Regions from separate parts of the Corynebacterium lactis RW2-5 genome, predicted to be linked through region 1. Evidence: riboswitches for the same ligand, from Rfam matches in the RefSeq annotation. Region 1 holds a riboswitch; the other holds the start of a gene.

Evidence for each region. A riboswitch is a leader RNA that binds a small molecule or an ion and turns the genes downstream of it on or off. The one in region 1 is predicted to bind cobalamin.
Region 2: it holds a riboswitch for cobalamin, as region 1 does, so the genes downstream of both, CLAC_RS09905 (energy-coupling factor ABC transporter permease) here and metE (5-methyltetrahydropteroyltriglutamate--homocysteine S-methyltransferase) in region 1, are expected to answer to the same signal.

What each region holds. Positions count from the first base shown of each region.
Region 1 is NZ_CP006841.1:2,406,186-2,420,809, reverse strand. Features, by position in the region: gene CLAC_RS10710 (dipeptidase) at 1-747, opposite strand, end outside; gene groL (chaperonin GroEL) at 1,069-2,694, shown strand; gene CLAC_RS13015 (DIP1984 family protein) at 3,144-3,329, opposite strand; gene ppk2 (polyphosphate kinase 2) at 3,652-4,551, shown strand; gene CLAC_RS10695 (Dyp-type peroxidase) at 4,869-5,984, opposite strand; cobalamin riboswitch at 6,287-6,516, shown strand; gene metE (5-methyltetrahydropteroyltriglutamate--homocysteine S-methyltransferase) at 6,557-8,920, shown strand; gene CLAC_RS10685 (AMP-binding protein) at 8,930-10,660, opposite strand; gene CLAC_RS10680 (hypothetical protein) at 10,722-11,012, opposite strand; gene CLAC_RS12740 (hypothetical protein) at 11,055-11,231, opposite strand; gene CLAC_RS10675 (Pls/PosA family non-ribosomal peptide synthetase) at 11,337-14,624, opposite strand, start outside.
Region 2 is NZ_CP006841.1:2,242,346-2,256,969, reverse strand. Features, by position in the region: gene CLAC_RS09980 (ABC transporter transmembrane domain-containing protein) at 1-756, opposite strand, end outside; gene cydB (cytochrome d ubiquinol oxidase subunit II) at 779-1,801, opposite strand; gene CLAC_RS09970 (cytochrome ubiquinol oxidase subunit I) at 1,811-3,379, opposite strand; tRNA gene CLAC_RS09965 (tRNA-Lys) at 3,700-3,772, shown strand; gene CLAC_RS09960 (NUDIX hydrolase) at 3,875-4,417, opposite strand; gene CLAC_RS09955 (AMP-dependent synthetase/ligase) at 4,484-6,619, opposite strand; tRNA gene CLAC_RS09950 (tRNA-Glu) at 6,946-7,021, shown strand; tRNA gene CLAC_RS09945 (tRNA-Asp) at 7,037-7,110, shown strand; gene CLAC_RS09940 (DUF5129 domain-containing protein) at 7,362-8,837, opposite strand; tRNA gene CLAC_RS09935 (tRNA-Asp) at 8,988-9,064, shown strand; tRNA gene CLAC_RS09930 (tRNA-Phe) at 9,084-9,156, shown strand; gene CLAC_RS09925 (hypothetical protein) at 9,324-9,779, shown strand; gene CLAC_RS09920 (GNAT family N-acetyltransferase) at 9,835-10,116, shown strand; gene epsC (serine O-acetyltransferase EpsC) at 10,244-10,837, opposite strand; gene cysK (cysteine synthase A) at 10,933-11,865, opposite strand; cobalamin riboswitch at 12,118-12,400, shown strand; gene CLAC_RS09905 (energy-coupling factor ABC transporter permease) at 12,468-13,217, shown strand; gene CLAC_RS09900 (energy-coupling factor ABC transporter substrate-binding protein) at 13,249-13,617, shown strand; gene cbiQ (cobalt ECF transporter T component CbiQ) at 13,630-14,367, shown strand; gene CLAC_RS09890 (energy-coupling factor ABC transporter ATP-binding protein) at 14,399-14,624, shown strand, end outside.

The DNA of each region.
Region 1 (14,624 bases):
GTCCCGCAGGCTGTCGAGCATGCGAATAAGCGCCGCCAGCGCGTCCGGGGCTGCGCCGCCGAACATGCCGGAGTGGACCGGCTGCTGCAGCGCATCGACGCGAACCTCCAGGTCCGCCGTGCCGCGCAGGGTGGTAACGAGCGTCGGCTGGCCGACCTCCGCATTTCCGACATCGGCGATGAGAATGACATCGGCGCTAAAGAGCTCCGGCTGTGTCGCAATGAGGTTATTGAGTCCGGCTGACCCGCGCTCCTCGGAGCCCTCGACGATGATTTTGATGTTCGGCAGTTCGACCTGGCTCGCAATTGCGTCGTCAAGCAGGGCGCGAAGCGCGGCGAGGTGCATGACCACATTGCCCTTGCAGTCCGCGGTGCCTCGGCCGTACCAGCGGCCGTCGCGCTCGTCGAGCTGCCAGGGGCTGGCGGTCCAGGCGGACTCGTCGCCGGCGGGCTGGACATCATAATGCGAGTACAGCAGTACAGTCTTAGCGCTTTCCGACGCTGCTGGGACGAACCCGGAAAGAGTAATGGATCCGTCGATTGTGTCGTGCGAGATCAGTTCGATGCCCAGCTCGGCGAACATACCGGCCACGGCTGCGGCCGCGTCCTTGCAGGCCTTCTTCGTTTCCTCGGTTCCGTGGACGGATGGGAATGCGACCAGGTCGGTCAACTGGGTGCGGATTGTGTCGCGCTGGCTGGCGATGTTGGTGCGCAGCGACTCGATCAGGTCCTTATTAATAATGCTCATGGGCGCCAGTGTAGGCGCATGTGTGGACTGGGCGTGGGGAAGTGTGTGGCGTGCGTACGGTGTGGGCAAACCTTGCACTCGAGGGTGGGGAGTGCTAGAAAAGTGACTTAGCACTTGAATTAGTTGAGTGCTAAAAGGAACGGCTTTTAGATAAGACTTTTAGACAAGGTTTTCTCAAAGTAGTTCAACAAATCTCAACAAGTACAGTGTTGACTCCGGTGATGGAGAGGGTGGCACTTCCCTCAAATCACATGCCGTCGCGGGCGCCAGGGTCAACTCCCATGTAAGTGCCACTTATAAACGGAGGATTCTTCAAACCTCATGGCTAAGATTATTGCTTTCGACGAGGAGGCCCGCCGCGGTCTCGAAAAGGGTCTGAACACCCTGGCCGACGCTGTTAAGGTCACGCTCGGCCCCAAGGGCCGCAACGTAGTCCTCGAGCGCAAGTGGGGCGCACCGCTGATTACCAACGACGGCGTCTCCATTGCACGTGAAATCGAACTTGAGGATCCTTACGAGAAGATTGGCGCAGAGCTGGTCAAGGAAGTCGCCAAGAAGACTGACGACGTCGCAGGTGACGGCACTACCACCGCTACCGTTCTGGCTCAGGCTCTGGTTTCCGAGGGTCTGCGCAACGTTGCTGCCGGCTCCAACCCGATGGGCATCAAGCGCGGTATCGAGAAGGCTGTTGCCGCCGTTACCGAGAAGCTGCTGGCTTCCGCTAAGGACATTGAGACCAAGGAGCAGATCGCTGCTACCGCCGGTATCTCCGCCGCTGACCCGGCAATCGGTGAGCTGATTGCCACCGCTATGGACAAGGTCGGTAAGGAAGGCGTCATCACCGTGGAGGAGGCCAACACCTTCGGCCTCGACCTGGAGCTGACCGAGGGTATGCGCTTCGACAAGGGCTACATCTCCGGTTACTTCGCCACCGACATGGAGCGCCAGGAGGCCGTCCTGGAGGATCCGTACATCCTCCTGGTTTCCTCCAAGATCTCCAACATCAAGGACCTGCTGCCGCTGCTGGAGAAGGTTATGCAGTCCGGTAAGCCGCTGCTGATCATCGCCGAGGACGTCGAGGGTGAGGCTTTGTCCACCCTGGTTGTCAACAAGATTCGCGGCACCTTCAAGTCCGTCGCAGTTAAGGCTCCGGGCTTCGGTGACCGTCGCAAGGCAATGCTGCAGGATATGGCTATCCTGACCGCTGGCCAGGTCATCTCCGAGGAGGTTGGACTCTCCCTGGAGACCGCCGACCTGCCGCTGCTGGGCCGCGCCCGCAAGGTTGTTGTCACCAAGGACGAGACCACCATCGTCGAGGGTGCTGGCGAGCAGTCCGCTATCGAGGGCCGCGTCAACCAGATCCGCGCCGAGATTGAGAACTCCGACTCCGACTACGACAAGGAGAAGCTCTCCGAGCGTCTCGCGAAGCTCTCCGGCGGTGTTGCAGTTATCAAGGCTGGTGCTGCTACCGAGGTCGAGCTGAAGGAGCGCAAGCACCGCATCGAGGACGCCGTGCGTAACGCTAAGGCAGCCGTTGAGGAGGGCATCGTTGCAGGTGGCGGTTCCGCTCTGCTGCAGGTTTCCCACATCCTCGACGACGAGCTGGGGCTGTCCGGCGACGAGGCCACCGGTGTCCGCATCGTCCGCGCCGCACTGGCAGCTCCGCTGCGCCAGATCGCTCTGAACGCTGGTCTCGAGGCTGGTGTCGTGACCGAGAAGGTCGCCTCCCTGCCACAGGGTGAGGGCCTGAACGCCGCTACCGGTGAGTACATCGACCTGATGGCCGCGGGCATCAACGACCCTGTGAAGGTCACCCGCTCTGCTCTGCAGAACGCTGCCTCCATCGCAGCTCTGTTCCTGACCACCGAGGCTGTTGTTGCCGATAAGCCGGAACCGGCTGCACCGGCAATGCCGGGTGGCGACGAGATGGGCGGTATGGGCTTCTAAGCCTTAGTGGACATCGCGCTGATTGAGCGGGCTCCACTCCGGCAGTGCCAAGAACGGAGCCCTCGACTGTGAAGAAAGCGACGGCCACCGAGAATTCCTCGTGGAATGCGATCCCCAAGGAATCTCGGTGGCCGTCGCATTTCGGAGCTGAATTTCGTAGGCGTACTAAGTCCCCATACCCAACCCTCGCTGCACGCTCTAGGCCTCAGTGCCTGGTAGTGAACAATCAATTGTTCGTCGATATCCATGTGAATCATGCCTGGTGAGCTTCAGTGACGTATGGACCTGCGCTCCCAAATACAGGCGTGATTATAGGGGTCTCTTTTCGGGCCGAGAATGCCGTGACACTCGCCTACGCTATACGCGCGCAACTACTAACTTGCCTAGGAAACTACCGGCTTTCCTGGAAATAAGAAACTGGGTGAAGTTTTCCTTCCGGAGCCGCCTTTTTAGATCTTGCTGGCTTCGATTAGCTCAGTGGCCCAGTTCTTCTGCTGAATTTTCGAATCCAATTCTCGGAAGTCTTTCGACGCTTTGTCCGTCTGTCTCCTCAGTTCTTTGACCTCGACGGTTGGAACATGACGAATTTCGGATGACGAATAGCGGTCTTGCCTCGATGATACTTGGTCGGCCACCTTAGTTAAGAAATTTCGCCGCGCGAGAAGGTAATCACGCTTGGCCAGGGGGGGGCGTTGGTAGGCGTGCCTTCCCTGAAGGCGGTGGCGTTGATGGAGCGGACGAGCCACTCCGTGCGGGCGAGGAGACGATCGGCCTCAGCTCGGGCTGCTAGGGCTTTCAGATAACAACATGTTTCACAACCTATGTTCGCAGGTCGGTTCAGGCAGCTGAGATCTCCCCCTCAAATTCGGTGCCTGAGAGCTATCGATGCTGGGAAATTGCAGGTAAAGGCACCCTGATGGGGGACATGAACCTGCTTAATTCAGTAAGATTGAAGACATGGCTGACAAGAATGAAGAGGAATTCCACATCGTCGATTTGGCGAAGACCGAAGGCTACGTTGTGGATGATTCGGATGAAGACGATCCGGTGCTGATTACCCCTGACGGGGCTCCCGTCGATACGTGGAGGGATGACTACCCGTACGAGGAGCGTCTCACCCGCAAGGAGTATGAAAAGACCAAGCGCAAGCTGCAGATTGAGCTCCTGAAGTGGCAGAACTGGACCAAGGAAACTGGCCAGAAGCACATCATCCTCTTCGAAGGCCGTGACGCCGCCGGTAAGGGCGGCACAATCAAGCGTTTCAATGAGCACTTGAATCCGCGTGGTGCGCGCACCGTCGCTCTGGAGAAGCCGTCGCCGCGCGAATCCACCTCTTGGTACTTCCAGCGCTACATTCAGCACTTCCCGTGCGCGGGTGAGATCGTGTTCTTTGACCGCTCCTGGTACAACCGTTCCGGTGTGGAGCGTGTCATGGGCTTCTGCACCGAGTCGCAGCATGCGGAGTTCCTGCGTGAGGTTCCGATGCTGGAGAACATGATTCTGGGTTCCGGTATTTCGCTGACGAAGCTTTGGTTCTCCGTGACCCAGAAGGAGCAGCGCACTCGCTTTGCCATCCGTCAGGTGGATCCGGTCCGCCAGTGGAAGCTCTCCCCGATGGACCTTGCCTCGCTGGACCGCTGGGATGACTACACACGCGCCAAGGAGGAGCAGTTCCGCTACACCGACACGGATGAGTCGCCGTGGATTACCATCAAGTCGAATGACAAGAAGCGCGCACGCCTGAATGCTATGCGTTACGTGCTTTCTAAGTTCGAGTACACCGAGAAGGACCATGAGCTGGTTGGCACTCCGGATCCGAAGATAGTGAAGCGCGGTCGCGACCAGATTGGTGACTAGTGATTTGCTAGTGTCGGTGGCGTGAGAGCGCCTGCCGCACTCTTGTCGGGCTTATACGAAAACCCGCCTCTCGTTTATTGAGGGGCGGGTTTTCGGTGTTTTGAAGTGGTTTTGGGGTGGGCTGGCGGGCGAATAGTGGGAAGGCTGGTGCCTTGGCTGGCGACTTTAGCGCTGTTGCGCGACTGTAGAGCAGCAGATAGCGTGCACTACAGTCACAAGCCAGCGCTACGGTGCAGCGGGTGCGTTTAAAACAGCGCTAAAGTGCCGACAGCCCGCGCCTCCCGCACTTCCCACCCCGCAGCCTGCACCTTTCGCTGTTAGTTCTCGATGAGCTCCTGGCCCCAGTAGGAATCTGGAGTCGTACCGGGAGCAATCCAGTACACAGCAGAGCCAATATGTCGGCTCCACTCGTTAAGCATGTCTTCCTTGTCTAGTCTTGACTGGATTTTGGTGAACTGGTTGTCGGGGTTTTTCTGGAATGCAATCCACACCAGTCCGGTGTTGTTAGGGTCATCCGGGTTGCCTGCCGGCTGATCTTCATAAGAATAGGCGCGGCGTCGTAGGGCATCTTCCGGTTGCCCATCCTGTTCACGGGATAGTGCTAAGTGTGATTGGCGGTGAATAAGATAGTTGCCCTCGGCATCCTTGGCATCCATATCCTCTTCATCGAATTCGGAATCGCCGCCGGATAGGGGAGCGCCGTTGTCAATTCGGCGGCCAATCACCATTTCTCGCTCCTCCAAGGTTAGTTCTTCCCATGCATCCAAATTCAGAGCGATGCGCCGAACGACCATGATGGAAGAGTTTTTAAGCGCTGCATCCTGGGAGTCAATCCAGACTTGCTCGTCCCATTCTTCGGGATCCTTTGGGTTGACGGTGCCATCGATTTGGCCCATCGGGTTGCGTGGAGTGGAGCCGACGGGGACAGAGCCGAATGCTCGACCAAAACCCTTTTGGAACCATTTAACATGGGCCCATGGCTTTGCGGTTTTGGTAAGAAGACGGGCTACGGTGGCGGTGGTTACGGCGTCGTCGCAGCAGATTTGTAGGACGAAGTCACTCTGCCCCCACTCGGGGCGCAGCCGGTCTAACTTAAAGGATGGAATGTCATGTAGACCGGCGGGTTTGCGGTCGGATTTTCCCAGTAGGTCAAAGACTCGCTCGCCAAAGCCCGCAGTGATGGTCAGATTTGCGATGACCTCGACCATTGCGCGCTCGAGGAAGTCTGGAATCTCCTCGCCCTGGGTGAGTCGTCGAGAAACGTCTGTAAGCCTGCGGAATAGTTCGGCTATGCCTTCGGGACTTATGTCCTCGTTAAAGTCCAGGGCGATTAGGTGCAGATGCGCGGGACCTGGTTGCTCAATGCCGGATTGCACATCGCCGTCGAAGGGCTGGATGGCGTTCTTTAGTGGCGTTTGTGTCGACTCTGTCATGGGAGGGCTCCCTTCTGTGCTGAGATTCAGGCAGGGCTGTAGTCGCTTTAGCTGTTGTTTCTATCTTAAGCCATTAATAGGACGACATGCTATCTATATGCTGGTTCAAAAAATGAAACGAATAACTACTGGTGGGGTTAGCCTTTTTCGGGTCTATACGTTGCTAGGTCACCCCAAAAGGGTTGATGAATCTCGGAAACTCGCTAATTCTTGCCCTCTGCTCAATAGGAAATGTGGCGTGGTATACACTGTTGGCCAACAGCCGCCTTGTGGTTGAGTATGACGAGCCGAAATGGTGCACTCACTGGAGCCCCGGAATGAGTGGAGTCATAGTCGAACAACCATGAGTTATGCAGGGGAATCCGGTGAAAGTCCGGAGCTGTCCCGCAACGGTAAGCGTCTAGTTGAATAATCCGGGGTCAAACCGCGCAAATTGCACTAAAAACGCATTGGCGCAATTGTGAAAATAGCCATGGCTTCGGTATCTGCTACGTCGACAAGCCCGAATGCCTGCCGGTTGTGAGAAATAGATATTCACTGCCGATCACGATTGACGAGGAAATCACGAGATCATGGCTATTCATGCTACCGTCGCGGGCATTCCGCGTATCGGGCCAAATAGAGAACTTAAAATCGCACTGGAGAAGTATTGGCGAGACCCGGCTACAGCCGGACTGCTCGCAGCAACAGCGCGTGGCCTAGTACACCGCTACATCGACAGTGCCAACGCTGCGGGTATTGATTCAATCCCCACCGTCGGCCGGTCCTTCTATGATTCAATGCTTGATACTTCAGCTCTGCTGGGGGTGTTGCCGTCCCGATTCGACACGATTCCGGATTGCATCGGCGCCAACCTTCCTGCCTGGATTGACCGCTATTTCGCCACGGCGCGCGGCACTGAGACGCAGCCTGCGTCCGCAATGACAAAGTGGTTCGATACTAACTATCACTACATTGTCCCAGAGCTATCCTCTCGGACGGTTTTTCGACCCGACGTGGCCACATGGCTCGGCGAAGCCTGTAATTTCCGTGCCTACAGCAAGGGCGTCATACGTCCGCATCTGATCGGCCCGTACACTTACCTAGCCCTGGCACGCACCGACGATGGCTCCGATCCGCTGGCCCTCCTGGAACAGCTCGTAGACGCTTACCAGGATATAATCGTGCGCCTTGGCGCTGAGGGGTTTGAGTGGGTACAACTCGATGAGCCTATCGCTGTCACAGATCTCGATGATGGCGCCCGGCAGCGTCTCCGTCGGTGCTACCAGGTGCTTTCCGACGCCGCCGAGGCTGCGGGGGCAAAGCTGTGGGTACAAACTTACTTCGGCGACGGCGATCAGGCCCTAGAGATTTTCTCCGGAACCGGAGTCGGCGCCATCGGCGTCGACTTAGTCGCTGGAGGGGCTGAATTGCCTCACTGGACCGGGCAAGAGGTGTTGGTTGCGGGCATCGTGGATGGGCGCAATGTATGGAGGCGTGACCTCGACGAAGCTCTGAATATTCTCGAGAATCTCGCAGACCGAGGCGAGATTATCGTTTCCACCAGCTGTTCTCTGCTGCATGTTCCGTACTCGCTGAGGGCTGAGACCCCCACCGAAAGTGAGGCCGAGATCCACGATTGGCTAGCGTTTGGTGAAGAGAAAATCGCCGAGGTCGCGCTTTTGGCCCGAGTTCTTCAAGCGCGCATTAACGGCACGGACATCACTGCTGACGATGCCGCGGCGCTGAGGCGGGCCCGTGTGGCCGTCGGTAAGCGGGCGACTTCAGAGTTAATCCACAATGAGCGGGTTGAGAGGCGAGTGGCTGCAGTCGGCGAGCAGGACAGGACTCGCACTCCGTTCGAGCGCAGGCGTGCGGCCCAGGAAAAGACGCTGAATCTGCCCGAGTTGCCGACCACCACTATTGGATCCTTCCCTCAGACTGCGGAAATCCGCAGGGCCCGGGCGCGCCTGCGCCGCGGCGACCTTACCCCGGAGCGGTACGACGCGGCGATGATAGCTGAAATCCGCGAGGTCATTGAACGCCAGGAGGAGCTTGGTCTTGACGTGCTAGTTCACGGAGAGCCAGAGCGCAATGATATGGTGCAGTACTTCTCTGAGCAGCTCGACGGGTACCTAGCCACGACGAATGGCTGGGTGCAGTCTTATGGCTCCCGATGTGTGCGTCCTCCGATTCTGTTCGGTGATGTATCCCGCCCGGAGCCGATGACGGTGCGCTGGTATGAGGCAGCGGCGACGATGACGTCCCGTCAGGTCAAGGGCATGCTGACCGGGCCGGTGACGATGCTTGCATGGTCTTTTGTTCGCGACGATCAGCCACTGGGAACTACCGCAGATCAGGTGGCGTTAGCGCTGCGTGACGAGATTGCCGATCTGGTGGCTGCCGGTGCGCGCATCATTCAGGTAGATGAGCCTGCAATCCGTGAGCTGCTGCCGCTGAGGAAGGAGGATCAGCCCGCCTACCTCGAATGGGCGGTCGGATCCTTCCGTCTGGCCACGGCCGGAGTGGCCGATGACATCCAGATTCACACCCATATGTGCTATTCGGAATTCAATGAGCTAATCGGCACTATCGGTGATTTGGATGCCGATGTTACCTCCATCGAAGCGGCCCGAAATGGAATGCAAGTCCTTGCCGCCCTCTCCAACGCCGGCTACGCACAAGGAATCGGCCCCGGTGTGTGGGATATCCACTCGCCGCGTGTGCCGGGGCAGCAAGAGGTCGATGACCTGATTTCTGACGCGTTGGCGAGCGTGGACCCCAAGCTGCTGTGGATCAACCCGGACTGTGGCCTGAAAACCCGGGGTTGGCCAGAGACAATCGCCTCCCTGAAAGTGCTGGTCAAGGCCGCTAAAAAAGCCCGCTCAGCAGCAGAACCGCTCTCCGAAGTGCGAGCCGGTGCGGAGCCGGTTTCAGAGGGGGCGCGGGTGCTGTAGCTCTTAGCGTTAGCCCTTGATGCGGGAGTCCCCGTGCCCCGCCCAGGCGGCCTCGCGCAGCTCGTTTTTGCGCACCTTGCCGGTCGAGGTCCGCGGCAACTCGTCGATGACCACCACGTCGCGCGGGACTTTGTATCCGGCGATGTGGGCGCGGCAGTGCGCGATGATAACCGCGGCTACGGCCTCGTTGTGCTCGGCGATCTCCTCCGGTGAGCCTTCGCCGAGCGCCTCCGGGCGCAGTACGACGTAGGCGCGCGGGCGCTCGCCCCACTTGTCGTCCGGAACGCCGATGACGGCGCAATCGGACACATCCGGGTAACTCACTACGGCCTGCTCGACCTCGATGGTGGAGATGTTCTCACCGCCGGAGACGATGACGTCCTTGGCGCGGTCGAGGAGCTGGATATATCCGTCCGGGTGCATCACGCCCAGGTCTCCGGAGTGGAACCAGCCGCCCCGGAACGCGTGCGCGGTCGCCTCCGGGTCGCGGAAGTACCCGTTCATCACGCCGTTGCCCGTCATGATGATCTCGCCAATCGTGGCGCCGTCGGCAGGCACATCGATTAGTGGTGCGTCGAGGGTATCGGTGGGCTCAATAATGCGCACGTCCTGGTTGGTGACGGACGCGACGCCCTGGCGGGCCTTGAGCACTGCGCGGCGGCGGACGGTCATGTCGGACCAGTCCGGCTGGGACTCGCAGACGGTGAATGGGCCGTAGGTTTCGGTCAGGCCGTAGACGTGGGTGATCTCCACTCCGATATTTTCGCAGCGCGTGATGATGGTCGGGCTCGGCGGGGCGCCCGCGGTCATGATTCGCAGGTTGGTGACGCGGCGCTTGTTCTCGTCGTCGACCAGCGTGGTCAGCACTGCTGGGGCGCCGCACATCGCGGTGACGCCCTCGTCGAGGATGAGCTGCCACATCTCGGGGCCGCGCACCGCGCGAATTGCTACCTGGCGCGCGCTCACCGACATCGCTGCCCAACCGGTGCACCAGCCGGAGCAGTGGAACATAGGCAGTGTCCACAGGTAAACGGTGTGGTGGTTGAAGTGCATCGTCTGCACCTGCCCCAGCGCGTTGAGGTACGCGCCGCGGTGAGTGTAGACCACGCCCTTCGGCTTGCCTGTCGTGCCCGAGGTGTAGTTAATCGCGATGGGGTCATTTTCATCGGCCACCTCGTAGGGCAGGTCCTGCTTGCCGACGCCGCCTCCCGCGATGAAGCTGCTAAAGGTGGTGAAGTCGATGCTGGCTGTGCTTGAACCCGGCTCATCGGTAGCGGGGTCGGTGGCAGGTGCGGCTACCGGTTCGGTGCCGTCGCCATCGGCGATGTAAATGACATGCTCTAGCTGGTGGCCGATTGTGGGAAGAGCTTTGTCGATCAGAGACTTCTCGCCCATCAGGGTGGTTATGCCCGAGTGCTCCAGGATGTATTCGATCTCCTTCGGGGCCAGTCGTGTATTGATCGCCACCACCACGCCTCTGGCTAGCGGTACGGCGAACTGGGCCAGTAGAGCCTCGTAGCTGTTGGCCGCCAGGACGCCGATGCGCTCGTGGGTGGCCAGGCCGGCGTCGATAAGCGCGTGCGCGAAGGCCTGCGCATCCGTGGCCATCTGGCGGAAGGAGATTCGGCGGGGGCCGTCGACAAATCCGATCTTTTCCGGATGGACGCGGGCGCTGCGCTCGAGGAAGCGCAGCGGAGTGATGGGCATATTCAGGCCGTCTTTGGTGGGGAAGTCAGTCATGCCCACAAGAGTAAATGTTTGAAAACAAAAAAGTGAGGGTTTTCTCGCGAAAACTTGTGGGTTAGGGGCGGGCCCGGGCCTTCATCTGGCGACGGATTGAATTCGCGGCATCGCGACTGGCGCGATTGGCTCCGACGGTAGAGGCCGATGGGCCGTAGCCAACGAGGAAGATGCGAGGATCGGCGACGACCTGCGGTGGATCCATGAGGATGCCGCCGGCTTCGTCGCAAAGATGCAGCGGTCTAAGGTGGCGCATCTCCCAGCGAAACCCGGTGCCGAAATTGACGGCATCGAAGTCCAGGTGCTCCCCGTCGGCGATGATCACGCCGGTTGAGTCCGTGCACTCAAACATCGGGTGGGGGACTAGGACGCCGCGCTCGCGGGCATCGACGAGCTAGGGATTCCAGCCGAGTCCGGTCACCGACACCACCGACTGTGGCGGCAGGCCCTCGCGGACGCGCTTTTCGAACTTCCCGAAGTAGTCAATCAATGTGGTCGAGGCCTTGGCCTCTGGTGGGGCTTCGGCCTGGGGCATGCCGGGAAGGTCGTAGATGTTGTTGACCGTCTCCATGGTCAGGGAATCCCAGCGGTGGCGCCACGCGCCGCCGGGGCCGGGGTTCGCGTCGACTATGTCGAAGGTGGGGCGCTGTTGTGGGCGACGGCCGCAGCGCTCCCCCTACTTCGCAGCCTTCGGCTCGATTGGATTGCCACGCCAGGCCGTGTGCGCCGGAACGTGATCGCCGCGCATCACCAGCGACCCCGGCTCCACCCGCGCGCCCGCGCCCAGCACCGATGCCGGCAGCACCACCGAGTGCGGCCCCAGTACGGCGCCGCGGCCGATGTGAACCTCGTCGAGAGTCATCACGCGGTCGGTGAAAAGGTGGGTCTGAACCACGCAACCGCGCCCGACGGTCGCGCCGCGTTCGATAACCACCAGGTCCGTCTCCGGCAGCCAGTAGCTCTCCAGCCACACTCCGTGGCCAATCTTCGCACCCAGCAGACGCATCGCGCGCGACGCCCCTCCGGTCGCCATCGCCGGGTTCAGGTACCACGGCGCGGCGACCATCTCCACGAAGGTGTCCTGAAGCTCATTGAGCCACACGAACCTACTCCACAGCGGGGACTCGCCCGTGCGATGCTTGCCGACGCACACCCACTTCGCGGCCACTGTCACCGCAAGGCCCAGGATGCCGGCGAGCAGGAACACCAGGGGAGTCAGGGCGAGCGTAACCAGCAGGGCAAACGCGATTCCCATGGTATCTTCGGCACCCCGGAATCCCATCGCAAGAGTCAACGCCGCCTCGCCGATCCACTGCATTCCGGCCAAGGTGGCCACCGCCAGCGCCAGGGATGTCATCGGGGCCAGGATGCGCAGCGTCTCCACGACGCCGCGGGCAACTTTCAGTCCCGTGGTCGGGCGGTACGTCTGTGCGGACTCGTCCGAGCCAACATTGGTAACGCGGCGGAGCCTCTCCGGCGGAGATCCCCACCAGTTCGAACCGGACTTGGTTTTCTTCGGCGTGGACGATAGCACTGCAACCAATGAGTTCTTCGCCAGCTTGCGCCCGGGCAAGGTGATGCCCGAGTTGCCGAGGAAGGCCCGTTTGCCAATCTTGGAATCGTCGATAAGCATCCACCCACCGCCGAGCTCGTAGCCTGCGACCATGGTGTCGTCAGCGAGGAAGGATTCCTCTTTTACCTGCATCAACTTCGGAATCGCGACTGCGGTGGAGATCTCCGTATCGTGGCCGATGCGGGCACCGAGCGCGCGCAACCAATTCGGGGTCAGCAGTGAGGCATAGATGAGAAAGAGGTCGACGCGGGCGGCATCCATGAGCCGGATTGTCGCCCAGGCCTGCCAGCCGATTCTCGAGCGCACCGGGTGAACGCCGGCGCGCAGTCCCAGGCTGAACAGTCGCACCAGTACCAGGGTGAGGGCTGCGTAGACGATTATGCCCGCCAAGGTTGCGGCAGGAACCCAGGCCAGTGCGCTGACGAGCGCAGAGCTCAGCTCCCACTCGGCTGTCTCAGCGCCAAAGGCCCCTGCATCCGTCGCCCAGCCGAGCAGCGCGGCCATGGCCAGCAGTGATGCCAGCGGAACCAGCGCAAGCAGCACAGCCGTCGCTGCGTACACCGCGACCCAGCCGCGTGCCGACGGTGGCAGCTGCTCCGGGAAGCGGTGCTTGGAACGCCCGACCTTGCGCGCCGGCGAGCCCGACCAGCGCGCGCCCGCCTTGACCTTCTTCTCGCCGGTGACGGTCGAGCCCGCCTCGATGTGCGCGCTCTGGCCAATCCGTGTGCCCGGCAGCAGGGTAGAGCGGGCACCGACTCGCGCATGCGCACCCACGGAAATCTCGCCGACGTGCACCGTATCGCCGTCGACCCAGTAGCCCGACAGGTCGACCTCCGGCTCGATGGAGCAGTAGTCGTCAAGTCTCACCAGGCCCGTCACCGGCGGCAGTGAATGCAAATTCACACCCTTGCCTATCGACGCGCCGAGCATCCTCGCGTACCAGAGCACAAAGGGCGCGCCCGCAACGGAGCGGACTCCGGACGATTCCGCCAATCGCTCGGCGGCCCAGAGTCTCAAGTGCACGGAGCCGCCGCGCGGGAAGTCGCCAGGGCGTACCGAGGACGTCAGGGCCCGAGTCAGCAGAGCATTGACAGGCATCACTCCAAGCGGTGTCAGGAACAGGACTCCAAGCAGCGCGACAGCCCAACCCGGCAGCGCCAACGGACCACCGAGAGCCCAGTTCGCAATCGCCAGCCAGGTAACCCAGCGCACGCCACGAGCCCATTGAATCGGAACCATGAGCGCCACCTGCGCCCAGCGGGTGCCCCGGGATACCGGAGTGGGTTCGGGTATTTCCTCGCCGGTAGAGGACGCGGCGTCACCAGCGACGGAGTCGTCGACAAGCCCCCGGGAGACGAGCTCTTCGGCGAGCCTTCCCAGGCGAGGGTGGTCATAGAGATCGCGTACGGCGACCTGCGGGGCGCGCTCGCGGATACGGGCGACCACGCCTGCTGCGGCCAGAGAGGTGCCGCCGAGGGCGAAGAAGTCGGACGCCGGGCCCGGCTGCGGGACGGACAGGACCTCCGACCAGATTCCCGACAACCATGCCTCAACGGGCGTCATCCCCTCGGTATCCGCGGAAGGGGCGGCAGGCAGCGGCCACGGTAGCGCAGCCTTATCCACCTTGCCAGAGGTGCGCACGGGCAGTTCGTCCATGATGTGCAGGCGCGGCACCATCGGGGCGGGCATGGCGTCGCGGAGTATGGCCATGCACTCGTCGTGGTCCATCGAGCCCGCGTCGCCGCCCGCGCCGACGTAGCCGACCAGGACGGAGTCGCCCGCGCCGGTCTTCTGCACAACGACGGTCGCCTGCGTCGCGCCGGGCAGTGCGGCCAGGTGGGCCTCGACCTCGCCGAGTTCGATGCGGCGTCCGCCGATCTTCACCTGATCGTCGACGCGGCCAGCGAAGTACAACCCGGCCTCGTCCATGATGACGTGGTCGCCGGTACGGTACGCGCGCTCCCAGCCGAGGGCGGGCAGCGGTGCGTACTTCTCGGTGTCCTTCGCCGGGTCCAGGTAGCGGGCCAGGCCCACTCCGCCGATGACCAGCTCACCCTTGGTGCCTGGAGGGACCGGGTTGCCCTCCTCGTCGATGACGGTCAGGTCCCAGCCGTCCAGCGGAAAGCCGATGGTCACGGGTTTTCCGGGGTGCAGTTGGATGCCGGAGGCCACAACCGTCGCCTCAGTGGGGCCGTAGGTGTTCCACATCTCGCGCTCCGGGGTGGAGAGGCGGTCGACCAGCTCCTGCGGGCACGCCTCGCCTCCGACGATCAGCAGGCGGACGCTGTCCAAAGCCTCGGCTGGCCAAAGACCAGCCAGGGTTGGGACGGTCGACACGGCAGTGATGTGGCGAGAAATCAGCCAGGGGCCCAGATCGACTCCGGATCGCAC
Region 2 (14,624 bases), 160 kb from region 1:
CTCGAGGACCATGGAGGAAAGGAAGGCCACGCGGAGCACGGCCATGGAGGAGTCCCGGTGCTGCTCGGACAGTCGGCGGATTTCGGCGTCGGGTGCCGACGCGATGCCGTGGGCACGTAGGGTTGGCAGTCCGGTGATGAGGTCGAGGATTTGGGAGCGGACGGTGCCGATATCCGCCAGGCGGCGCTCGGTGCGTCCCTCGGTCAGGCGGCCGACCAGCCACATGAAAAGGGGCACAAGGGGGAGCGTTACTGCAGCGATGGCGAACGAGTACAGGTCCAGAAAAGCGACGGTGAACAGTGCGATGGGAGTGGCCAGCGCTGCTGCGACGATGCTGGGGAGGAACTCCGCGATGTAGACGGCAACGCCGTCGATGCCGACGGTGAGGGTTGCTCGCCACGCGGAGAGATCGACGGTGCGCGGATCCTTCAACGCGAGAGCCCGGAGCGCATCGGCCCGCAGGGTAGAGGCCGCCTCCGCGCCGACAGCCTCGCCGAACCTGGTCAGAGCCCATGAACAGGCGACCTTCGCGGCCGCAGCGGTCAACGAAACGGCGGCGAAAAGGGGCCAGGCGGGGTCGCCTTCCCCGAGGACTCTGGCCACGGTGATTCCGATAGCCAAGCCCAGGGTGATAGTCGCGGCGACATTGAGCGTGGTCAGGACTCCAGCGACGAAAATCCACCGACGGACCGGCGTGGAAAGAGCCAAAAGATTCGGGTCAATCGGTCCTCGAGCCGCCGCCACGGTCGTGCTCATGCGTGCTCCTCTCCGTACTTATTCACTCGGTCGGCATCGCGGCACGGTCGGCGGTCAGGCGCTTGCGGAAAGCCCAGTAAGTCCACGACTGGTAGAGAAGGACCAACGGCGTCACCGCAATGGCGGCCCAGGTCATAATCTTCAGCGTGTACGGGTTGGAGGACGCGTTCCAGATGTCCAGCGACACCCCACCGGGTGCCGTGGAGGGCATCAGGAACGGGAACATCGATCCGAAAACTACCACCGTCACGGTGACCACAGTGACTGAGCTGGCAATGAATCCGAGGCCGTCGCGACCAGCGGCGATGGCGACGACTGCCAGCGCCAGTCCCGCTGCCGCGACGACAAGCGGAACCCACACCCACGGCTTGCCATAGGCCAGCTGTGTCCACAGCAGGAAAGCGCTGCCGAATAGCAGCGCCGCCGCAGCGGGGATCGGCACCGCGCGCCCGAGGGCCTCCCGCAGCGTGCCCGCCGTCTTCAGGCGCAGGAATGCGACCGCGTGCAGGGCAAAGACGGAGGCAAAGGCGGCGCCGCCAAGCAGGGCGTACGGGTTTAGCAACCCTAAAAGCGTGCCGAAACCCGAATCGAGATTCCTGTTCGCGTCCAACGGCACGCCGCGGATGAGGTTCGACACCGCCACGCCCCACAGAATCGGAGGCAGCCACGAGCCGAACACAATCGCGCCATCGCACCAGGCGCGCCACGAATCCTCGTGCACCTTCGAGCGCCACTCCAGGCCCACGATTCGCACGATCAATGCCACCAGGATGAGAAACAGGGGAAGGTAGAAGCCCGAAAACATCGACGCATACCACTCGGGGAACGCCGCGAAGAGCGCTCCTCCCGCGGTAATCAGCCACACCTCGTTGCCATCCCACACCGGACCGATTGTGCCCAGCATCGCTTTACGACGTGGCTCCCCACGGCCAAGGAAAGGCAGCAGCATTCCGACACCGAAGTCGAAGCCTTCCAGGAGGAAATACCCGGCGAAAAGGAACGCAACGAGAACAAACCAGACGACGGGAAGATCTAGCCCAAACATGTTTATCGACTACCTTTCTGACTCGACGGGTCGGCACTGCGCGAAACGGACCGGGGAGCTAACCCTCGCACCGAGGTCGGTTGCGACAGGTGCCGAAGGCCCGGGCATCGCCGAGTGTGCTGCCGATACCCCGGTAGCTGTGACGGCGGGGTGGTTCGGGGCGTCGATAGGCGGGCCAGCGATGACCGCCCGGCGAATCAGCCAGAACCAGACCACGGCGAGCGCGAGATAGATTGCGGTGAAACCGATGAGCGTGATCAGTACCGTCGTGGGTGCGTGATCAGAAACGCCCATGTCGACGGTCATACGGATTAGCTCCGTGCGAGGATCGCCGGCGTGGTCGGGGTTGGGGTGGACGATCCAGGGCTGGCGGCCCATTTCCGTGAATACCCACCCGGCGCTGTTGGCGACGAACGGGAACGGGATGGCCAGTAGCGAGCCCAGGGCGAAGAGACGAGACCACCGGCCCGTCGGGACGAGGCCGCGCCGGGTGAACAGCCAGGCGAAAAACGCGATTGCCAGGGAACCGGCCATCAGGCCAATCATGGCGCGGAAGGACCAGTAGGTGACGAAGAGATTTGGAGCGTAGTTGCCGGGGCCGAACATCGCTTCCGCCTGCTTTTGCAAGTCCTGGACACCCTGAAGTGTGACGCCCGAGAACTTGCCCTCAGCGAGGAAAGGCAGCACCCAGGGAAGCTCCAACCAGTGCGACACGGAATCACAGTTGTTGTGCGTGCCGACGGTGAGGACGGAGAACATCGGGTCCGTTTGGGTGTGGCATAGAGACTCCGCGGAGGCCATCTTCATCGGCTGCTGCACGAACATGATTTTCGCCTGAATATCGCCGGTGATTGCGACAGCTATGGAGGCGAGGACGGTGGCCCACCAGCCAATTCGGCCCGCCTTGCGGAAGGTCTGCTCGTAGACGGTGTTGCTCTCCCCGCCGCGGCGGCTGTGGACAATCCACCAGCCGCTGATACCGAGGATCAGCGTGCCCGCGGTGAGGAAAGAACCGGCGACTGCGTGGGGAAAGGCGGCTAGCGCGGTGGGATTGGTTAGCAGGGCCCCGAGGTCTGTGAGCTCCGCACGGTGCGTCTCCGGGTTGTAGATGGCGCCCACCGGGTGCTGCATGAAGGAGTTCGCGACGATAATGAAGTACGCGGAGATATTCACCGCGATGGCGACGACCCAGATTGACGCAGTGTGAGCCCAGGTGGGGATTCGGCCCCATCCGAAAATCCACAGGCCCAGGAAGGTCGATTCTAAAAAGAACGCGATCAGGCCTTCGAGGGCCAGCGGTCCGCCGAAGACGTCGCCAATCATCCGGGAGTATTCGGACCAGTTCATGCCGAATTGGAACTCCTGGACGATGCCGGTTGCGACACCCATAGCGAAGTTGATGATGAAGACCGTGCCAAAGAAGCGAGTGGCACGGTACCAGAGGTCGTTTTTGGTCGTGGCCCACAGCGTCTGCATGATGGCGACGAGTGGGGCAAGGCCGATGGTCAGGGGGACGAATAGGAAGTGGTAGACGGTGGTTATGCCGAACTGCCAGCGGGATATATCGACGACATCCATGATTCCTCGACTGCAAGAAACGTTGTTTGGTTAGAGCAGGTAGTCCGTAGCGCCGTCGTGCGACCCTAGTTTCTCCCTCGTCACCTGAGTGGTGCTCGGGGCGAAAAAGGGTTGCAACAACCGGGGCGGGAGACTAGCCGCTTATATAGACAGTCGGGCGGGTTGGGGGCTAAGTTCCGTTGCGTGCTTTCGTCTAGGCCAAAATAGGGGTGGGGGTATGTTGCGCGATTGATTGAGTTGCGAGGTCGGGGGCGGGAGCGGGAAATTTTCGATCCCGATTGTTGGAATTCGTGTTTCAATTGCTACGATTTACTTCGCACGGGCCTTTAGCTCAGTTGGTAGAGCTACGGACTTTTAATCCGCAGGTCGAGGGTTCGAGCCCCTCAGGGCCCACTGCGCGCCTGGTGGCGGAGCCTTTAACCGGCTTCGCTGCCAGGTTTTTTGTATCCATTGCGCTTGCATGCGGGAAAAAGAGAAAAATGAAAAATCTGTGATTCAGCTTTCCCGCTTGTAGTAGCCCATCCGCGGGCGATATCCGGTCGGATGATTTAGCTGGGCCACCGCGTCGGCGATAATGAGCCGGAATCGCGGTTTCATCGGAGGCATCTTCGAGACCTGGAACCAGCCCACCTCGACCGACTCGTCGTCCGCCACGTGCGGGGTGTCCGCCCCGGGCTCGGCGCTCGCGACGGCGCATCGCATCGCGATATCAACGTACGAGGTCACGTCGCCGTTGGGGTACTCGACAGGGCCCACCGCGCCGGTGCCGAGCAGCGCCTCCACCATCACGTCGAGCCCCGTTTCCTCCTTGACCTCGCGCACGGCCGCGACATGGGGTTCCTCGTTCGGGTCGATTATCCCCGTCACCGGGGTCCACTCGCCATTGTCCGCCCGCCGAACCAGCAGCACCTCCGGTAGCTGGTGAATGGGAGCCCCGGGCGGAACCTCCTTCAAAACCACCGCAGTTATTCCCGGCAGCCATAGCGGAGCGTGGCCAATCTTGTCGCGCAGTTCCAGGATGAAGTCAGGAGTAGCCATAGTTCTCAAGTGTAGAGGTGGGCGCCCGCTTGCCGACGCCCTCCACACTCACGGCCTGGAAGCCTCCTAGGGCTTCCTGCGGCGGCGTAGGTGGATATCGTGAGCATCGTCCAAGACCGGGTGCTCGTCCAGTGCCGGCTGGGCGAAGCTGACCCAGGTGACTCCGGCGGAGTCGTGACAACCTGGCGCTAGTGGGTCTTCGTATAGCGCCTCGAATTGCTCCTTCATGGTTTCGTGGACGTGCTTGCGACGCATCTTCAGGCTCGCTGTCAGTTCGTCGGCCTCCAGGGTCAGCTCGCGGTCCAGGATGCGGAAGCGTTTGACCTGTTCCCACGAGTTCAGTCGTTCGTTCAGCTTCGCGAGACATTGCTGGACGAACTCCACGACCTTCGGATGCTGGGTCATCTCGGTAAAGGAATCCGCCTCGATGCCGTTGGCCTCGCACCAGGCCTGTGTCGCCTTCTCTTCGAGTATGACCATGCCAACTATGAACTTGTGGCCCTCTCCGTAGGTGGCCAGCTCCATCGCGATGGGGCACAGGCCCTTGAACTCCGACTCGATTGCCGCGGGCGCGACGTACTTGCCGTTGGAGGTCTTGAACAGTGACTTCTTTCGGTCAGTGATGTAGAAGTAACCGTCGTCTATGTGTGCGATGTCACCCGTGTACATGTAGCTGCCGCCGGGAAGGACTTCCTTCGTGGCGTCTGGCCGGTTGTGGTAGCCGAGAAGGTTCCAGTCACTTCGGATGAGTAACTCCCCGTCGTCGGCAAGCCGGGCATCAACCCCTGGCAGCGGCCAGCCGATAGTGCCGATGCGGAAGGCATCGAGGCGGGTGAGGTGGGTGATGCAGCCCTCGGTGAGGCCGTAGCCTTCGGCGATTGGCATGCCCATGGCGGTGAACCACTTAGTGATGTCCTGATTAATCGGGGCGGAGCCCGAAATGAACATGCGCACATTCCCGCCGAGCGCCGCGCGGATTTTCGACAGCACCACGCGGTCTGCAATCGCCAGTTTGGCGCGGTGCCATGCCGAACTCCGCTTGCCGACGAGCCTGCGTTCCGTGTCCTCAAGTGCCAGGCGCATGCTGACTTTGCCGAGTTTTGCCTTCACACCGTCGCCATCGAACTGGGCCATGATGGCGGAGTAGGCCTTCTCGAAAATGCGCGGCGCGCCGCCCATGACAGTGGGCTTGACCTCCTGGAGATTCTCCACGATTTTGTCGATGCGACCGTCGATGGCGGTAGGCACCCCGGCGTCGGCGGAAAGGTAGACGAGGAAGCGGCCGAATAGGTGGGCCATCGGAAGCCAGATGAAGTGGACATCATCGTTGTAGATGGAGCCGATGGAGCATACCGATGCGACATTTTTTACCCATGCGCCATGGGTGATGATGGCGCCCTTCGGCTTGCCTGTGGTGCCCGAGGTGTACTGCAGGCAGGCAACCGTTTCATGGTCGACGGCGGCGATGGCGCGATTGGCGACATCTGAATCCTGCTGGAGGTACTGCGACCCGAGGGTGCGCAACTCCTCTAGTGGAGATAGCCACTCCCTGGAGTCCTCGTCTGTGATGGTGGCGAAATCGAATGCAGGGTCGATAACGTAGACATGATCGAGCTGGGGGAGCTCCTGTCTGACGGAAAGTAGCTTTTCTACTTGCGAGGCATCTTCGACGATCGCGATACGGGAGTTGGAATCGCGCAGGATGTAGGAGATGTCTTCCGAAATGGAGGTCGGGTAGATGGCGATGGACTGCGCTCCGATGGACATCAGGGAGATGTCCGCCTCTACCCATGAGATGCTGGTGCCGGCGATGATTGCCGCGGCGGAATCCTTGGTTACGCCGACCTCGAGTAGGCCTGCGGCGAGCTGCTGGACGCGGTCGTTGAACTGGTCCCAGGTGAATGATTGCCACTGCTCGTTCGGGTCGCGAAAGCGGTACGCGACCTTGTCAGGAGTGGTTGCCGCGCGACGCTGGAGTAGGTGGCCGATGCTGGCAGCTGGGTTGTCGAGGATTTCGCGGTCGATTTGCTCTGCCTCGGAGCTTGGGATTCCGTTTGCAGACCAGGTTGCTTTAGGGGCATTGGTGGGGCGGGGAACGCCTCGCAAGTTGATTGGCGGGGATTGGTCGTGGGCCTGTGGGGCATTGAACTCGTTCGGCGCAGCGTTGGAAGCTGCTGATGGGTGAGGGTTTGCAAGCGTCATGATGGGGTCTCCGCTTCGTTGTCTGTGGTGAGTTGACTAAGAACTCGATTCGTGTTTGCAGACCAAAATACTTGTCGCGGGTCGGTGCTGGGCTGGAAATAGTGAAAACGGTGAAAAATTCGTGCTCAATGTTTTTGTCTGTGGCTACGGGGTTTTCAGTGCAGGTGAAAGTAGTTCGTAAGTTATGTAAAGGTCCTATGTTTTCCCAGGTAGGCTCATTTTTTGGAAAAAATGCTCGCATGATTTAAAGTTTCCTTTGTTGCAGCGAGCTCCTGCCAGGGTGTAAAAGCCGAGGCGAGGACGTGAGCGGTGGCAATATATGTCGGGCTCCCATCGTCTAGAGGCCTAGGACTCCGCCCTTTCACGGCGGCAACACGGGTTCGAATCCCGTTGGGAGTACCACTAAAATTTCACAATGGCCCTGTGGCGCAGTTGGTTAGCGCGCCGCCCTGTCACGGCGGAGGTCGCGGGTTCAAGTCCCGTCAGGGTCGCAGATAAAAAGTCAGCTCCTCGGTAGAGGGGCTGGCTTTTGTGTATTAACCCGTATGTGGCCCGTCTTTCCAGGTTCTTGTGTGTGGGGCGGTTTTCATTCCGGTACCGGCTCTGCTGAGTTCGATAAGAAGATCGAGGAGATGACCAAGATCTCCGACCCCCATACCAGGGGCCGGAGCTCTTCGCGTAGTGGCCTGGTTTTAACGGCGACACGCAGGGGAGTGGGCCGGAGAATTCGGTACAGGAAAAACTAGAAACTGGAAGAACCACCTGCGCCGGAGAATCCTGAGCTGAATCCCGAGTTTACGGAATTTCCGCTGGAGTTTGACTGCGCTGACTCGACGTTCGCACTGTGCCAACTGCTGAGTGCCCAGTAAGGAACGAAATCCATGTAGCCGTATCCGGGACGGTAGCTCGCTTCGTAGAGAGCTGGCCTGTGCAGCTCGTTGGTGTCCTCGACCTCGCTCATCTGCTTTTCCTTCAGCACTACTAATGCTGCTTGGTAGTCCCTGAGTAGCTGAACGTAACGATCCAGAAAGTCAGGTGCGTCCGGCTTCGCTGCAAGGAAATCAGCCTCTTTACGCGCGGAGGTAAGACTGTCGTACAAACCGGAGTTGGAGTCGGGCAGGCTTGCCTCGGCCTGGACGATATCTGCGCGGAGGGCTGTGATTTCCTGCGTTCGAACCTCGGTGTTGCCATGCTCGATGTTGAAAATCTTGTCGATATTGTCCTCCGCAAAGGACAGCTGTCGAGTTGTGTCTGCGGCATCCTGGATTTTGTCAGCTTGGCTAAGAATCTGCTTCGGGTCTCCGGATTCAGTAAGCCCTCCGTATGCTTCGACACTTTGGTGGAGGTCCAAGAACCTATCACGAACGTCCTCCCATTCGGCCCGCATTGCGGCATGCGCCAGCGGAGAAGTCAGAGAATTGGCCCGGATGTCGATGCCGTCGAGGCGTTGTCCTAGAGAGCCGTACTCCCGGGCGATGAAGGCGAGATTCTCGCGTGCCGCCGCGAGCTTCTTCTTCCGTTCGCGACGGTAGAAACCGACACCTGCGACGGCGGCAGAAGCTGCACCACCTGTACCGAGCCCCGCTCCTGCCATCAGCCCGATGCGGGAGTCCACCGCGTCTTGGTATTGAGATTGTTCAAGGGCCTTAGCGTCGGTAGCGGCGGAAGCGCCGGCGAACAGACCGGCGGGTATGTTGTTGTCTTTCATTCCGGGCTTGATGGCATTGACTGCGCCCTCTAAGTGGCTGCCGTCTCGGAGGGAGAGAACATCTGCGACATCCTCGCCAGCGAAGACGAATGCCTGCCGAGGGTCGAGACCCACTCCGACGAAAATGGTGCCGTCTACGAACTTTTCGTCGCCGATGAGATCCGGACGGTTGTCGCGTAGGTACTCCTCAACCGAGTCATTGACGTTTTCGTGATTGCTGGAGAAGACAATGTAGTGCAGTTGTTGGACGACGTCAGGGGCCTCTATCCGAGATGCATCGCGTTTCAAACGAGCCTCATCTGCAGGACTCAGCACATTGTCGGGGTCGTGAATTTCTACTTGCGCTATTCCTCGGTGTGCCGGTGCGGAGATTACGAAACTTTCGCGTTGAGGTGCATCTGTAGCCGCGGAGGCTATCGCCCAGGCTCCTCCGCCGCACAGTAGTCCGGCGATGGCTGCTGCACTCAGGATTTTCGAAACGGATACTGGAGCGTCTGGGGTGCGTACCATGCCCCGATTGTAGGCATCGACAGGAGACGGAAGCAGCTCTATGCTTGAAAAACGGTATTGAACTGCTGATTTGCTTATTTTTATCGCTCTTCTGTAGAGTTAATTCTCGTGCACAGCGCAGGAATTACTGCTGTTGGGCACGGCGATTATGGCCCTGTGGCGCAGTTGGTTAGCGCGCCGCCCTGTCACGGCGGAGGTCGCGGGTTCAAGTCCCGTCAGGGTCGCCACTTGATTTAGTTCAAGTCTGGCCAGATAGCTCAGTCGGTAGAGCGTCCGCCTGAAAAGTGGAAGGTCAGCGGTTCGATCCCGCTTCTGGCCACAATTGCCCCGATTCCTCTCAAGGAATCGGGGCTTTTGCGTAAAATTTTTTCCCTCACTCAGTCCTTTTGCTGACAATTCGGTTTTCTCGTCGCTATGTGCACTAAAGTGGGAGAAACTAAACATTCACCCGGTATGAAATGTTTATTGACAACTAGGATGTGACCCATGACCAAGGAATACGCCTCCGCCGGAACGCTTTCCCACGATGAAACCTTGCCGTGGGTTGTCCGCATTTTTGTCTACACGGACGCAGTGGGCAGTCACGTTGCAGCTGATAAGGTACGCGCTGCTCTGGCGGAGCTTATCCCGGACGAAGAGGTCAAGGTTTACGAAGACGTCATGCCTGACGTTGGACGGACCTCGTCGTTGGCGGATCTTTGGGCCGAGGCTAATCCTGGGGTCGATCCGGGTGAGCGTAAGCGCTACCGCATTAGTGTTGTAGCCCCTGGTCTGTCTCATGCCGAAATGGCGGATATCGCAGGCCCGCTCGCGGAAACGATTAGCCTCGGCTGGTCCTCCGGTGAGGCAGCTAGCCAGGTAACCGATGGCAACGTGCCCTGCCGAGTAGCTGTGGGGCGAGCCGATGAGCATCCGGGTGAGCCGCCGCTGATTCAGAACTAGGAGTCGGGTTTAGTGCAGACAAAGTAGGTACGGAACGAAGGAGCAGCTAATAGCCATGGCACATACGATTTCGCACGATGAGGCTCAGGGGCGCTACGTCCTCACTGTCGAGGGCGAAGAGGCCGGTTTCGCCGCCTATACTCCAGTAGAGGGCGCTCTCGACTTTAATCACACTGTGATTGATCCCAGGTTTCAGGGGCAGGGGCTGTCCAAGATTCTAATTTCGGCTGCGCTGGATGATGTTCGCCTGAGTGGCCGCCAGGTCTACGCGAGCTGTTCCGCAGTTGCGGGCTTCGTGGATAAGAACCCTGAGTACAAGGATTTGCTCGCTGAGTAGGAACTCGACAGCCCCGTTCGTCGGGGTGACGCACTAAAGGCCGGATAGTTGCCCTTTTGGGAATGCGAGAAGGGGACAACCACCCGGCCATTTTTTGCGTTCGGCCTGCCGTGAAGCCTTAGATGCCTTAAATAAAGTCTCCGTCGCCCTGGACGTAGATTGCGGGATCGAATAGGGCCTTGTGCTCTCCGGGCTTAGCGGGTCGTACCTTGCCCGGGATGCCGACGACTATTGAATCCGGCGGGCAGCCTCGGGTCACGACCGAGTTAGCGCCGATGGCGGAGCCTGCACCAATCGTGATGGGGCCGAGGACCTTGGCGCCGGCGCCGACGGTCACGTTATCCTCCAGCGTCGGGTGGCGCTTGACTTTCTCCAGGGAACGCCCGCCCAGGGTGACCCCGTGGTAGAGCATGCAGCCGTCGCCAATTTCGGCTGTTTCGCCGATAACGACGCCCATTCCGTGGTCGATGAAGAAGCGACGGCCAATGGTCGCGCCCGGGTGGATTTCAATGCCAGTTAATGCGCGAGCAAACTGCGACAGCACGCGGGCGAGTCCCTTAGCCATTCCGCCGCGCAGCCAAAGCCTGTGCGAAATCCTGTGAATCCAAATTGCGTGCAGCCCCGAGTAGACGACGGCGTTCTCGACGTCGCTGCGCGCCGCGGGGTCGTGCGCCCGGGCATTGTCCAGATCCTCTTTGAGGATTCTGAAGAATTCAATCATAGGAAACAATCCTAGCCGTTCGGCGATTCGGAGAGACGAAAACCCGCTAGCCAGCGTGTAGAAAATGCCGCACTAGCGGGTACGACTGCGAAAAATTAGTCGCGCAGTTCTTCGTAAAGGATGGAGGAGACGTAGCGCTCGCCGAAGTCGGGGACGATTACGACAATGTTCTTGCCCTCTGCCTCCGGTCGTGCGGCAACTTCGAGCGCTGCCTTGATGTTCGCACCGGCCGAGATGCCGCCGAGAATGCCTTCGAGCTTGGCTACCTCGCGGGAAACGGCAATCGCGTCCTCGTTGGTGACGTCGATGACCTCGTCGAGGATGTCCTGATCCAGAATCTCCGGGATGAAGTTGGCGCCAAGGCCCTGAATCTTGTGCGGGCCGGCCTTGCCCTCGGTCAGAAGCGGGGAGTCCTTCGGCTCAACTGCGACGAGCTTCACGTCAGCGTTGTGCTTCTTCAGCGTCCGGCCCGCACCGGTGATGGTGCCGCCGGTGCCGATGCCGGCCACGAAGTAATCGATCTTTCCGTCGGTCGCGTTCCAGATCTCTTCGCCGGTGGTTGCCTCGTGGATTGCCGGGTTGGCCGAATTGGCGAACTGGGAGGCGAGGATGGCGTTGTCAGTGTTGGCGACAATCTCGTTGGCCTTTTCTACCGCGCCGCGCATGCCATCGGCACCCGGGGTAAGTACGAGCTCGGCGCCGAAGGCGCGCAGGACTACGCGGCGCTCCTGGCTCATGGTGTCCGGCATAGTGAGGATGACCTTGTAACCGCGGGCTGCGCCGACCATTGCCAGCGCGATGCCGGTGTTACCCGAGGTTCCCTCGACGATGGTTCCGCCCGGCTTCAGCTCGCCGGAGCGCTCGGCTGCTTCAATAATCGCCTTACCAATACGGTCCTTGACCGAGTTAGCCGGGTTGTAAAACTCCAGCTTGGCAATAATGTTGCCCGGGAGTCCCTCGGAGATGCGGTTCAACTTGACCAGCGGGGTATTGCCGACCAGATCAGTGACATCATTGTAAATGGTCATTTTGTCTTATCCATTTCCGAAAACCGCAGAGGATTTTCTAATCAGTTGTTGGTTCGTCACGTAGTGTACGCCCTTTCGGCGATTAAGTACAGACCAGTTGGTCTATATTTCTGTGACGTGTCCAACTTTTGTCGAGTAATCGGCAGCATGCCCGCCCGATGAATCCCCGCAACGGCACTCGCGTTGGGTTCGGTTCATTGTGACTACGTCAATGTGAGGGTAAAGGCAATTCAATTTTGTTCGCAACTACTAACATTGGTGTTGATTTTCAGTTAACGGGAATGTTTTGAGAATAAGCAGCGGCCCTCGCCACTGTGATCGAGTGCAGCGAAATAGTCGAAGCCCCAAAGGCAGGTCCCTCAGTGACCGGACTGTTTCGTTGTCGCGGCACGCGAACGCCACTCGGTCGAGATCGTCTCCGTCGTTAAACGGAGAAGGACTCGAACTGGGGAAGGCGCGTGTCGCCCGCTCAGGCTCTGAGATAAGGTCTGGGCTACTCGTCAGCCAGGAGACCGACTGGAAATCATCCGACCTGCACAAGCCGGTCGGCAGTCGAACGGTGCCGTCGAGGTGAGTGGCGCCGTAGGAAGAAAACTAAAATCATGCATATTGCAGAGGGATTCCTTCCCATTACTCATTGCATCGGATGGGGCGTCGCTGCCGCGCCTTTCGTCATCTACGGTGCCGCCCAGGCTAAGCGCATCATGAAGGAACATCCCGGTAGTGGCCTTCTGCTCGGCGCGGCCGGTGCTTTTACTTTCGTTCTTTCCGCACTGAAGGTTCCGTCCGTGACCGGCTCGACCTCCCATCCGACCGGAACCGGACTGGGTGCCGTTATTTTCAAGCCACCCGTGATGGCGCTGCTAGGTACGATTGTCCTGCTCTTCCAAGCCATCCTTCTTGCGCACGGTGGTATTACGACCCTCGGCGCGAATATCTTTTCCATGGCCATCGTGGGCCCATGGGTCGGCTACGCGGCTTACGCGATCACGCGCAAGCTCGGTGGGGGCCTGCTCCCAGGCGTTTTCATGGCGGCGTTCTTCGCTGACCTGTCGACCTACGTCGTGACCTCCACCCAGCTCGCCATCGCTCACCCGGCCGAGCCCGGCGGATTCGCGGGCGCTTTCACCACCTTCATCGGGCTCTTCGCGGTCACCCAGATCCCGCTGGCCATCATCGAGGCCCTGGTCACCGTAATCGTCGTCCGCACCCTCCTCGTCGTCGCTCACTCTGAGCTCGCCGATCTCGGGTTCCTCTCTCGCTTTGCGACGAAGCCCCAGGCCGCCAACGCTCCAGAAAGCAGCAGTGACGAGACCCACCGCCCAGCTTCCATGTCCGGAAGCAAGCAGTAGGCGTCGGTAGGCAAAAAGAGGAGAGATAATCATGGAAAATTCCACCACCAGCACGCAGGCTCCCCGCAAGAACTCGGGCCTGGTAACGGCGATTCTGATTGGTGCCATTGCGCTGATTGCCGTCTTCCCGATGTTCTTCAACTTTGGCGACCCGGCGGAGGAGGAGCAGTTCGGCGGAACTGATGCCATCGCAAGCGACGTAATCATGGAGACCGATCCGGGCTACGAGCCGTGGTTTGAGCCACTCGTGGGAGAACTGCCGGGAGAGGTCGAGTCTGGACTCTTCGCGCTTCAGGCGGGCCTTGGCGCGGGCGTCCTCGGTTACGCTATCGGCTACTACCGCGGCAAGAATCGGACTGCGGACAACTCCAAGTCCCGATCCGGTGTCCGCGAGGAGTAGGTAGACGCGTAAGTGAATGCCCTAGAAGTAGCAGCGGCCCGAAGTAGGTGGGCGCGGCGGAATGTTGGGGAGAAAGTACTTCTTCTCGGAGGGCTCCTCATCCTGGCGGTGGCACTGCCGCCAATTCCATTTGCCCCTATTATCGGAGTGCTCGCGCTGGTCATTGCGATCATCGCGAAGGTGCCCCTGAAACTCTATGCCGCAATGGTCTTGGCTCCGGCGACGTTCGTGCTCGTCGGGGCCTTGCCCCTTTTGGTGGCTCTTGATTCGTCGGGATTTTCGCTTTCGCCCACCGGGCCGATCCGAATGCTCGAGGTAGTGCTGCGCTCGGCTGCGGGCATTTGCTGCACCATGGCTTTTGCGCTGACCACACCGCTATCGGAGCTGCTGTCCTGGTTAAGCAGGCACGGGATTCCTCGTTCGGTCACTTACTTGGCGGAGTTGATTTATCGCATGACCGGCGTGCTAATTGACTCTGCGAGGGCAATGGCGGACGCCCAAGCCAGGAGGTTGGGACACCTGACGCGGCGTTCGATGGTTCGGGATACCGCGGGGCAGTCCGCGAGCCTGTTTGTCATCGCCTTCTCTCGTGCGCGGCGGATGCAGCAGGGGATTGAGTTGCGCGCTGAACCTGGCTCGATGCGCGTGCTGGTGATTTCGCGTCCGCTGGACCTACGTTTTGTGTCTGTCTCGGTGGGCATCTTGATCGCGCTTGTCGTGGCGTGGGTATTAGTGAACTGGGCGATGTGATGAGAGATCAAGGGTGATGAGAAATCAGGCAATGAACGATAAACCAGTTCCCAAGATTGTGACTGCCAAGGGGGTGGCCTATTCCTACGACCACCTCGAGGTCCTCAAATCCGCGGAACTCGCGATTGGGGAGGGGGAGCGTCTGGCTCTCCTCGGCGCCAACGGCTCGGGCAAGTCGACGCTGCTACGCATCCTCGCGGGCTCGCTTGAGCCGACTTCGGGCGGGGTGTCCCTGGACGGTGAGCCCTATTCGTATA